One region of the Brevundimonas sp. SS2672 genome, then DNA from elsewhere that is predicted to be linked to it. Evidence: riboswitches for the same ligand, from Rfam matches in the RefSeq annotation. Region 1 holds a riboswitch; the other holds the start of a gene.
What was found. Region 1 has a riboswitch for glycine ahead of AC52GN_RS03965 (TonB-dependent receptor domain-containing protein). Riboswitches for the same ligand answer to the same signal wherever they lie in the genome.

Region 1 (5,732 bases):
GCGAGCAACTGATGAACGAGGCGGGTCATGTAGCCCGCGCTCTGCCGCGAGTCCTCCAACAGACGCAGCTCCGTTGTGCTCCAACCACGGTCCGTGCTCGCCAACAAATCCAGATTGGCGGCGATCACTGTCAGCGGGGTGCGAGATCTGATGCGAGGCGTCGGCTGCAAAGCGCTGGATCCCGGATGTGGAGCGTTCCAGTCGCGCCAGAAGATCGTTGTAGGCTGAGATCACGGCCAGCAGTTCACGCGGCGCCAAGTCGGTCGGCGTTGGAGCGAAATCATGAGGCGTCGCCGTGGGGCGCGCTGCGAGATGATCGGCCAGAGGTCGCAAGGCGCTTAGCCCCCAAGTGAGACTTGGCCAGATGAGCAGGGCGGCAAGCCCGACGAGCATGGCGAGAAACAACAAGAGGTTGCGGTGCAGTTCCGCCATGTCCGCCCGACGTGAATCCAGACTTTGAGCGACCGAGACGGAGACGACGCCCTCGCGCCCCGGAATGGCGACAGATTGCTGAGCCATACGCAACGGAACATTGTGCGCGGTCAGATAGGCGAAGCGCGGATGGTCAGTCGACAGCCCTGACAACAGGGGCAGCTCTTCATAGCCGGTGATCAGCTTGCCGCTGTCCCGCACGTTGTAGAAGACCGCGTCCCGTTCGGGGTTGTCCAGCAAGGCCAACGACCACGGCTCGACTTCCGCGATCACCTCGCCGTTCTCAAGCGTGACGCTTTCGAGGATGGTCTGCATGGCGCCTGCGAGCAGGCGGTCCGCAGTTCGTTCGACCACGCGATGGGTCGTCCACATGCCAATGGCGAGAAATAGAACCGCAAAGGCCGTCAGGGGGGCGATCTGCGCCAGGAACAGACGACTGATCAGGCTGTGATGCTTGAGAGATCTGGCCATCAGAGATCGAGGCGATACCCGCGACCGCGGATATTGACCACGGCGGGTCCGTCGGGCTGCAATTTGCGGCGCAGACGTCCGATATGCACTTCCAGGGCATTGGGCGAAGGCGCCTCATCCTGGGGAAAGACCTCCGCCGCAAGCATGTCCCTGTCCACGACCTGGCCGACGCGGGAAGCCAATACCCGCAACGCCGCCCATTCGCGGGGACGCAAGGCCAGGTCGCGGTCGCCGACCATGACGCGTCCGGCTTCCCAGTCACAGGTCATGGCGCCGATCATGACGGTCTCTGCGGTTCGTCCCTGGCGACGGCGTGCGATGGCCCGCAGCCGCGCCGCCAATTCGACGGGGGCGAAGGGTTTCACCAGATAATCGTCAGCCCCCAAATCCAATCCCGCCACCCTCTCGGTCAGCCCGTCGCGCGCCGTCAACATCAGCACGGGCGTGGTCGAGCCCCGGCGTCGGAGCGCGCTCAAGACCTCGAAGCCGTCGATATCGGGCAGGCCGATGTCCAGAACGGCCGCGTCGAAACCCCCGTTCGCCTCCAGGGTCAGGGCTTCAGCGCCATACTCGGTACAGCAGGCGGTGAAGCCGGCGGCTTCCAGACTGGCCTTGAGAGAATGCCTGAGCGCCTTGTCATCTTCGACGACCAGTATTTTCATGGCGACCGGCTGGGTGGGAGTGAGTGACTTTGCGGAACCTAAAGCGGCGCGCCGCAAAGTGGAACTGGCCGGCGAGCTTGATACGACTTCTCGTCGTGCTGGCGGTCGCGGCGACCGCGACCTGCGTTCGCGAACCGAACGGGCCTGCCACAAATCCGCTGACCCGCTGGAGGGCGCAGCGCGAAGGGGGCCTGGTCGTCTATACGAACACCAGCATGATGCAGCCGGTCATCGACGCTTTTCAGGACCGCTGGCCGATGATCAAGGTGCAGGTCGTGGATCGCAACTCGTCGCTGATCGCTGAGGAGGTGAAGGCGACGGCGGATGCGGGGCGACCGGGGGTCGATCTCGTCTGGTCCTCGGCGATGGATCAGCAGATCAAGCTGGTCAATGACGGCTACGCCCAGACCTATCGCTCACCGCATCGTCGCAGTCTTCCCGACGGCGCCATATGGCGGAGTCAGGGCTTTGGCTTGACCGCCGACCCGATCGTTTTCGTCTACAACCGTCGACTGTTGCCAGCGGACGCGGCGCCACGCAGTCACGCGGAGCTTCTGCGTCTTCTGAGTACGAGGCCCGAGGTGTTCGCCGAGCGGACCACCTTATATGACGTCGAGCGCAGCGCTGTCGGCATGATGTTGTTGTCTGCGGATATCCAGGCCTATCCAGACGCTTGGCGGTTGATGGAGGCCTTGGGCCGTACGGCGCCTCGCCTTGATACATCGGGGCATAGAATGCTGGGCCAGATCGCCGACGGCCGGAAGGTGTTCGCTTATAACGTCAACCGCTCCTTCGCGGTCGGCTTTGCTGCGGATCATGACGAAGTGGCGGTGATCGTGCCGTCGGACTATCGACTGTCCGTGTCGCGCGTCGCTTTTATTCCGCGCAACGCCAGCCATCCGGCGGCGGCGCGGCTGTTTCTGGACTTCCTTCTCTCGCGTGAAGGCCAGGAACTCATCAGCCGGACCGGCGCGGGCCCCATTCGTGTGGATATGGCGGATGTCGCCGCTTCTCCCGGGCTGAGGTCCATCCGTGTCGGTCCTGGTCTTCTGGCCAACCTCGATCAGTTACGACGTCGGCGCTTGATCGCCCAGTGGCGGACAGCGATGGTCGGAGCGGAACAGGCGCCAGACGATCCCTTCGCGCCATGATGGGCGATCGCGCAATCCTGTGGATAACTCTCGCGCGCGGTTACTGACATCTTCCTGTCACCTTTCTGACACCGCGCCGCTAGGCGGCCCGCGCCTCGCCGCACGATTAGGTCGAGCAAGGATAATAATAGCGTATATTTGCGTAGTATATATAAAGTAAGCAATAAATTTGCCAAAAATGTCGATTTGACAGGCTTTGTGAGGCGGTTTCCTACTGGTTTTGCAGCGCGGGAGAGATCGAACTCCGACGCCGAAGGCGCAACCGCCCCGGAAACGCTCAGGCAAAAGGACCGTGCTGCGCGGGAAACGCTGGAGAGAAGGCGGCCTTCGGGTGCGCCTCGCCGAAGGAGCAAGGGGCGACCCGAAACTCTCAGGCCCGATGACAGCGGGGGCGGTCAAAAGGCGCGTCAGTCGCCGCTGGTCTCTTGTCCTTGGGAGGGGACGCCGTCGCCATGAGGAACTTCGACTTGTCCAAATTCAATACTCGTTTGACCGGATGCAGCAGCGTCCTGGCGCTTCTCGCGTGCGCCGGCGGAGCCATGGCCCAGGATGTCCCTGTGGACGAAGGGCCCTCGTCGGTCGACGAGATCGTTGTCATCGCTTCGCGGATCGATCGCGCCGGGTTCGAGGCGCCGACGCCGACCGTGCGTCTGACGGCCGAAGATCTGTCGGTCGGCGCACGTCCGAACATTGCAGCGGCCCTTAACGACATGCCGCAGTTTCGCGCGACTTCGTCGCCGCAGACCACCGGCACCAACACGGGCGCAGGCAACGCGCCGGTCGATCTGCGCGGCCTGGGCATCAGTCGCACCCTGGTGCTGATCGACGGCCGCCGTGTGTCGAGCGAGAATGACCTGAATAGCATTCCGTCGATTCTGGTGCGCAGCGCGGATGTGGTCACTGGCGGCGCTTCGGCGGCTTGGGGCTCGGGCGCCGTCGCGGGCGTGGTCAACATCGGTATCGATCGTCGGTTCACCGGCGCCAAGATCGGCGCGGAATACGGCATCTCCTCCTTCGACGACGCGGAGCAGAAGCGTTTTGAGGCGGCCTGGGGGACGGATTTCCTGGAGGGCCGGGGCCATTTTATCATCGGCGCAGAATACCTCGACAATGAAGGCGTGGTGCCGAAGACTTCACGCCCGCGCATCGGTCGCTGGGGGCAGGTGTCGACCAATGACGGCACCGGTCGTTTCGTCACCGTGCCGGACGTCGGCTTCGCCAACGCCGCCTATGGGGGGCTGATCATGTCGGGCGTGCTGTCGGGCAAGGCCTTCAATCCTGATGGTTCGTTGCGCGACTTCGATTTCGGCCAGCAGGTCGGGACGTCGACCGTGGGCGGCGAAGGGCCGTCCAACGACGATCTCAGCCCTCTGGTCACGCCCCAGCAGCGCTTCGTCGCCATGGCCAGCGCCACCTATGACGTGACGGACACCCTGCGTTTCACCGCCGATATTCGTCACGCCAAGATGTGGAACGACTACATCTGGTTCGGCGACCATAACCGCGGCGATCTGCAGATCAGCATCGACAACGCCTTTCTGCCGACGGCGGTGCGTGACGCCATGACGGCGGCGGGTGAGACCAGCTTCACGATGGGCCGCTTCAACGCCGAGACCTATCCGCGGATCGACTTCGAACGCGTCACGACGCAAGCCACCCTGGCGCTGGACGGTGAATTGGGCGGCGGCGCCTGGCGCTGGGGCGCCTACTACAGCCATGGAGAGTTCGAGAACAACATCGACACTCCCGGCTTCCTGCTGAGGACGGAATACGCCCAGGCGGTGGACTCGGTGCTGGATCCGGCGACGGGGCAGGCGATCTGCCGCGTCTCCCTGACCAACGCCAACTCGGGCTGCGTGCCGATAAACCTGTTCGGTCTGGGCGCGCCCAGCCAGGCGGCCATGGACTATGTGACCGGCACGCCGCAACAGCGTTCGACCACCAAGCTGGATGTCGGGGGGATCAGTCTGCGCGGCGAGCCCTTTACCCTGCCGGCCGGTGATGTCTCGGTCGCCTTTGGCGTCGAGGCGCGCAAGGAGTCGATCGACCAGACCGTCGGCGAACTGGACGCGGCCAAGGCTTTCCGGACCTTCAGCTTCTCGGCCATGTCGGGCGAGTTCTCGGTCAAGGAAGCCTTCGCCGAAGTTCTGGTCCCGGTCGTTCGTGACCTGCCCGTTCTGAACAATCTGGAGTTCAACGCCGCGGCGCGCATTTCCGATTACGACACGACCGGCTCGATCTGGTCCTGGAAGGTGGGGGCGACCAATGAGTTCTTCCCCGGTTTCCGAGGCCGCATCACCCAGTCCCGAGACATCCGTTCGGCCAATCTGTCGGAGCTCTACACCCAGACGACGACCGGCTATAACAACATCAACGATCCGGCCAAGAACCAGACCGTCTATGTGCTGAACAACGGCGGCGGCAATCCGGATCTGACGCCAGAGACGGCCGACACCCTGACGATCGGCGTCACCTATGCGCCGCCGTCGATCCCCGGCCTGAACATGTCGCTCGACTACTACAACATCAAGATCGACGATGTGATCACCACCATCGCGCCGCAGGACCTGGTGAACCGCTGCTTCAACGGCAACACCGCCCTGTGCAGCAAGATCGAACGCAACGCCCAGGGCGACCTGGTCCGCACCATGTCCACCTATGTGAACCTGGCCGAGTACCAGACCGACGGCGTGGACGCCGAGATCTCCTACGCGGCGCCGCTGGACCGCTTCTTCCCTGAAGCGCCGGGTCGGGTGACGGCGCGTCTGGTCGGAACCTGGGTGAACAGCCTGACCACCAACGACGGCGTCAGCGAGATCCAGTACGTCAAGTCTCAGGGTTACTCCTTCGGCCTGGGCGTGCCGGAATGGCGTCTGAACGGCTCGCTGGGCTGGAAGGGGGATGTGTTCGGGGCGAACCTGCGCGCCCGCTACATCTCGGCCGGCGACTACAACAGCACGATCAAGATCGTGAACAACCACATCGGCAGCTATACCTACTTTGACCTGGGCGCGAC
Region 2 (5,732 bases), 1.6 Mb from region 1:
AGCCGTGGGACATCATGTAGCTGAGGGCGCGCACATACATGCCCATCTGCCCCTGGAAGGCGCACAGGCGTCCGAAGGCCTGTTCGGCCTCGTCTTCCTCACGCTCGACCAGCTTGTAGCCGTCGCCCGTGTTCACGACCCAAGGAGCGGGGGCGAAGGGGGCCAGGGCCTCCGACAGCACGACCGGACCCGCGCCCGGACCGCCGCCGCCGTGCGGCGTCGAGAAGGTCTTGTGCAGGTTGATGTGCATGGCGTCGACGCCCAGGTCGCCGGGGCGCACCCGGCCGACGATGGCGTTGAAGTTGGCGCCGTCGCAGTAGAAGTAGGCGCCCGCCTCGTGGGTCAGGCGGCTGATCTCCAGGATGTCGCGCTCGAACAGGCCACAGGTGTTCGGGTTCGTCACCATGATGGCCGCCACGTCCGGACCCAGCTTCGACGCCAGATCGGCCACGTCGACGCGGCCGTCGTCGGTCTGGGCCACTTCGACCACCGAATAGCCGACGAAAGCGGCCGTGGCCGGGTTGGTGCCGTGGGCCGAGGTCGGGACCAGCACCTTGCGGCGCTGCTCATGCTCGCCCTTGGCCTGGTGGGCGGCGCGGATGGCCATCAGGCCGCACAGTTCGCCGTGGGCGCCGGCCTTGGGCGATAGGGCCACCGCAGGCATCCCCGTCAGCGTCGTCAGCCAGTGGGCTAGCTGGTCCATCAGCTCCAGCGCGCCCTGCACCGTCGACTGCGGCTGCAGCGGGTGAATGTCCGAGAAGCCCGGCAGGCGCGCCATCTTTTCGTTCAGGCGCGGGTTGTGCTTCATCGTGCACGAACCCAGCGGATAGATGGCCAGGTCGATGGCGTGGTTCTTCTGGCTCAGGCGCACGTAGTGGCGCATGGCCTCGGGCTCCGACAGGCCGGGCAGGCCGATCGGATCCTTGCGGACCAGGTCGCCCAGGTCCGAGCCGTCGGTCTTGGCTTGCGGCAGATCGACCCCGGTCTTGCCCCAGCCTTCGCCTTCGAAGATCAGCGGCTCGTCCTGCAGCAGGCCGCGCCCGCCGGTCAGGGTGGCGGGCTTGTAGGAAGCGTCCGAGGCGGCGTTCGGGGCGGTCGGGCGGCCGACAGTGTTCATCGTGCTCATGGTTCCAATCTCCCCTTAGGCGGCCAGAACCTTGGCGAGCGCACCCGCCAGGATCTTGATGTCGGCGTCCAGCGTCGTCTCGGTGGCGGCGACCAGCAGGACGTCGTCGAGGCCCGCATCGGGCGCCAGACGGCTGTAGGGCACGCCGCACAGGACGCCGTTGTCCGCCATCGTCTGCACCACCTCAGCGGCGTTCTTCGGCAGCTTGACCGCGAACTCGTTGAAGAAGCGCGGGGTCAGGATCTCGACGCCCGGAATGGCGGCCAGGGCGTCGCGCGTGGCGAGCGCCTTCTCGTGGTTCAGCAGGGCCAGCTGGCGCAGGCCCGTCTCGCCCAGCAGGCTCATGTGGATGGTGAAGGCCAGGCAGCACAGGCCCGAGTTGGTGCAGATGTTCGACGTCGCCTTGTCGCGGCGGATGTGCTGCTCGCGCGTCGACAGGGTCAGGACGAAGCCGCGCCTGCCCTCGGCGTCCACCGTCTCGCCGCAGTAGCGGCCGGGCGTCTGGCGCAGCAGCTTCTCGCGGGTGGCGAACAGGCCGATGTAGGGGCCGCCGAAGTTCAGGGCGTTGCCGATCGACTGACCCTCGGCCGCGACGATGTCGGCGCCCATCTCGCCGGGCGACTTCAGCAGGCCCATCGACACGGCCTCGGTCGTCACCACGATCAGCAGGGCGCCCGCAGCGTGGGCGGCCTCGGCGATCTTCGTCACGTCGGTGGCCGTGCCGAAGACGTTCGGGGTCTGGACGACGACGCAGGCCGTGTCCTTGCCGATGGCGGCGATGACGGCGTCTTCGGCGTCGACGGCGGCGGTCAGGGCTTCAGTCTCGACGCCGACGGCGTGGACCACGGTCTCGGTCGCCTTGACGTAGTGCGGGTGGACCCCGCCCGAGATGACGGCCTTGTTGCGGCGGGTCACGCGGGTGGCCATCAGCACGCCCTCGGCCATCGCCGTCGACCCATCGTAGAGCGAGGCGTTGGCGACTTCCATGCCGGTCAGGTTGGCGACCTGGGTCTGGAACTCGTAGAGATATTGCAGGGTCCCTTGCGCGATTTCCGGCTGATAGGGGGTGTAGCTGGTCAGGAACTCCGACCGCTGGATTACGTGATCGACCGTGGCCGGGACGTGGTGCTTGTAGGCCCCGGCGCCGCAGAAGAAGGGCACGGTTCCGGCCGTGGCGTTCTTGCTCGCCATGGTCGAGAGGGCGCGTTCGACCTCCAGCTCGCCCGCCACGCGGGGCAGGTCGACGAAGCCGTCGCGGCGCGCGGCCTGCGGCACGTCGATGAACAGGTCGTCGATGGATTTGGCGCCGATGGCGGCCAGCATGGCCTCACGGTCGTCGGGCGTCAGGGGGAGGTAGCGCATTCTATATTCCGCTCATCCCCGCGGAAGCGGGGACCCAGGTTTAAGCTTCAAACACCGCTGCTTGACCCCAAGGAACTGGGTCCCCGCTTCCGCGGGGATGAGCGGAGAGGGAGACCTTACAGGGTGGTCAGATATTCGTCGTAGGCGGCGCGGTCCATCAGGCCGTCCAGCACCGAGGCGTCGGACACCTTGATCTTGGCGAACCAGCCTTCGCCTTCGGGATCGGCGTTGACGGTTTCCGGGGCGTCGGCCAGGGCGGCGTTGCCCTCGATCACTTCGCCCGCGATGGGGGCGTAGACGTCCGAGGCGGCCTTGACCGATTCCACGACGGCGAAGCTGTCGCCGACCGAGACGGTCTTGCCGGCTTCCGGCGTCTCGACGAACACCACGTCGCCCAGGGCGTCAGCGGCGTGCTTGGAGATGCCGACCGTGGCGACGTCGCCGTCGAGGCGAACCCACTCGTGATCCTTGGTGAACTTCATCTTGGTCTTCCCTTTTGTCGTCATCCTCGGGTTTGACCCGAGGATCGAGCCCTGGAGCGGGCGGTTGGTCTAGAACTTCCAGCGTCGAGCGGCGGACCGCCCGGCCCTCGGGGCGAGCCCGAGGGTGACGGTCTTATTTCGGCTTGCGGTAGTAGCGGGTCGCCACGAAAGGCGTGGCGACGACTTCGGCGGCGGCGGGGCGGCCGCGCACCAGAACCTTCAGTTCCGCGCCCAACTCGGCGAAGGCCGGCGGCACATAGCCCATGGCGATGTTGTGTCCCAGCGTCGGCGAGGGGCCGCCCGAGGTGACCTTGCCGATCACGGCGCCGTCCATGTCGGCGATCTCGGCGCCTTCGCGGGCGGGAGCGCCTTCCTTGACGTGCAGGCCGACGCGGACGCGGGCCGGGCCGTCGGCCAGTTGTTTCAGAATGGTCTCGGCGCCGGCGAAGTCGGCGCGTTCCTTGCGCGACTTGGACAGGGCGAAGGTCAGCCCCGCCTCGACCGGGGTGATCGTTGCGTCGACATCGTGGCCGTGCAGCGGCAGACCGGCTTCCAGACGCAAGGAGTCGCGCGCGCCCAGGCCGACCGGCTTCACCCGCGCGTCCGACAGCAGCAGGCCCCACACGCGCTCTGCGGCGGCGGCCGGAACTGAAATCTCATAGCCGTCCTCACCGGTGTAGCCCGAGCGCGAGACGATGCAGTCCTCGTCGAACAGGCGGATGGCGCGGCAGTCCATGAAGCCCATGTCGGCCAGTTCCGCCGAATGGGCGGCCATGACGGCGGCCGCTTCAGGCCCCTGAATGGCCAGCAGGGCGCGGTCCAGCACCTCCAGCTTGGCGTCGCCCGACAGATGGGCGTTCAGGAAGGCGAAGTCGGCGTCCTTATTGCCCGCGTTGACGACGATGTAGAGGCCGTCCTCGAACGGCTTGCCCGCCATCAGATCGTCCATGACGCCGCCCTGTTCGTTCAGCAGCAGGGTGTATTTCTGCTTGCCGGGCTTCACGATCGCATAGTCGCCGGGGACGAAGCGCTCGAACTGCGCGATGGCGTCGGCGCCGGTGATGCGCGCCTGGCCCATGTGGGAGACATCGAACAGGCCGGCGTGCTCGCGGGTCCAGCGGTGCTCGGCCAGCACGCCTTCATACTGGACCGGCATGTCATAGCCGCCGAAGCCGACCATGCGGGCGCCAAGCGCGCGATGCGCGGCGTTGAGGGGGGTAGTCTTAAGGGCCTGATCGCTCATGGCGTCGCCTCCGGGTCGCAGGTTGCGGCGATAGCTTCGCCGTCGTTGCGCCCCCGCTGTCCTGAAGCCTGAGAGATTCCGACCGTTCCCGAAAAGGTTCGGCCTTGCTCCGTCGGCGCGCGTCGGGACCCTCCGTCCTTCGGCGACTTTCCAGCGTCCGTGCGCTTTCGCGGTCCTTTTGCCTGAGCGTTTCCGGGGCGGTTGCGCCTTCGGCTCCGGGCGCCGCGAACGGACCCGATCTCTCCCGCGAGAGCGTTCGACCTAAGGCCCCGACTCCGGCGCAGAGTCAAGCGGCGCCGGACTTGCCGCCGTCGATCCTAAGGGCCATGAGGGGCGGAACCGCGCTTCGCCCACAGGATTTGAAGGACGTCATGACCGCCCGCACCGATCTCGCCGCCCACCTCGCCTCCCTCGACCTGCCGCAGGGTCTGGTCGAGACGCTGACGACGGCGGCCGCCGCCTGTGTCGAGATCCGCCAGGTGGTGGCGGGCGGCGCCCTGGTCGGCGCCCTGGGCGCGTCGGGCGCCGTCAATGTGCAGGACGAAGAGCAGAAGAAGCTCGACGTCATCGCCGACGACATCCTGACTGACGCCCTGTTGGCCTGCCCGGCCGTGGCGGGGGTGGCGTCCGAGGAAAAGGACACGATGCAGCCCTCGGCGAACGCGGCGGGCGAATATCTGGTGCTGTTCGATCCGCTGGACGGCTCGTCCAACATCGACATCAATGCCCCGGTCGGCACCATCGTCTCGGTGCTGAAGGCGCCGTCGGCCCAGCCGAGCGAGGCCGACTTCCTGCAATCGGGCCGCCATCAGGTCGCGGCGCTCTACGCCGTCTACGCCGGTCAGGCCATGCTGGTGCTGACGACGGGCAAGGGCGTGGCGGGCTTCACCCTGGCGCCGGACGGCCGCTGGCTGATGACGCATGAGGACGTGCGCATTCCGGCCGATACGAAGGAATTCGCCATCAACATGTCGAACCAGCGCCACTGGGCCGAGAGCGTCCAGCGCTATGTCGACGGCTGCCTGAAGGGCGCCGAGGGGCCGCGCGGCAAGAACTTCAACATGCGCTGGGTCGCCGCCATGGTGGCCGACGTGCACCGCATCCTGATGCGCGGCGGCGTCTTCCTCTATCCGTGGGACAAGCGCGAGCCGAACAAGCCGGGCAAGCTGCGCCTGATGTATGAGGGCAACCCCATGTCCTTCCTGGTCGAACAGGCGGGCGGCAAGTCCACCACCGACGGCAAACAGGCCATCATGGACGTGACCCCGACCGAGCTGCACCAGCGGGTGCCGGTCGTGCTCGGCTCGGCCAACGAAGTCGACCAGATCGCGGCGGCCTGACGCCATGCAGATCGCCGCCACAGATGCGCTCCTTGTCATCGACGCCCAGAACGATTTCTGCGAGGGCGGCGCCCTGGCGGTTCAGGGCGGGGCGGCGATCATGCCCCTGATCAATCGGCTGGCCGAGCGGTTCGCCGCCGTCATCGCCACCCAGGACTGGCACACGCCGGACCAGATCA

Region 2: another riboswitch for glycine. It lies ahead of gcvT (glycine cleavage system aminomethyltransferase GcvT); the one in region 1 lies ahead of AC52GN_RS03965 (TonB-dependent receptor domain-containing protein).

Annotation. Positions count from the first base shown of each region.
Region 1 covers NZ_CM184201.1:802,594-808,325, forward strand. Annotated here, with positions in the region: partial or broken gene AC52GN_RS03945 (hypothetical protein) at 45-128, opposite strand; partial or broken gene AC52GN_RS03950 (sensor histidine kinase N-terminal domain-containing protein) at 442-903, opposite strand; gene AC52GN_RS03955 (response regulator) at 903-1,622, opposite strand; gene AC52GN_RS03960 (ABC transporter substrate-binding protein) at 1,661-2,716, shown strand; glycine riboswitch at 2,935-3,019, shown strand; glycine riboswitch at 3,024-3,104, shown strand; gene AC52GN_RS03965 (TonB-dependent receptor domain-containing protein) at 3,274-5,732, shown strand, end outside.
Region 2 covers NZ_CM184201.1:2,457,280-2,463,011, reverse strand. Annotated here, with positions in the region: gene gcvPB (aminomethyl-transferring glycine dehydrogenase subunit GcvPB) at 1-1,126, opposite strand, end outside; gene gcvPA (aminomethyl-transferring glycine dehydrogenase subunit GcvPA) at 1,142-2,488, opposite strand; gene gcvH (glycine cleavage system protein GcvH) at 2,605-2,970, opposite strand; gene gcvT (glycine cleavage system aminomethyltransferase GcvT) at 3,104-4,213, opposite strand; glycine riboswitch at 4,374-4,470, opposite strand; gene AC52GN_RS12450 (class 1 fructose-bisphosphatase) at 4,585-5,553, shown strand; gene pncA (bifunctional nicotinamidase/pyrazinamidase) at 5,558-5,732, shown strand, end outside.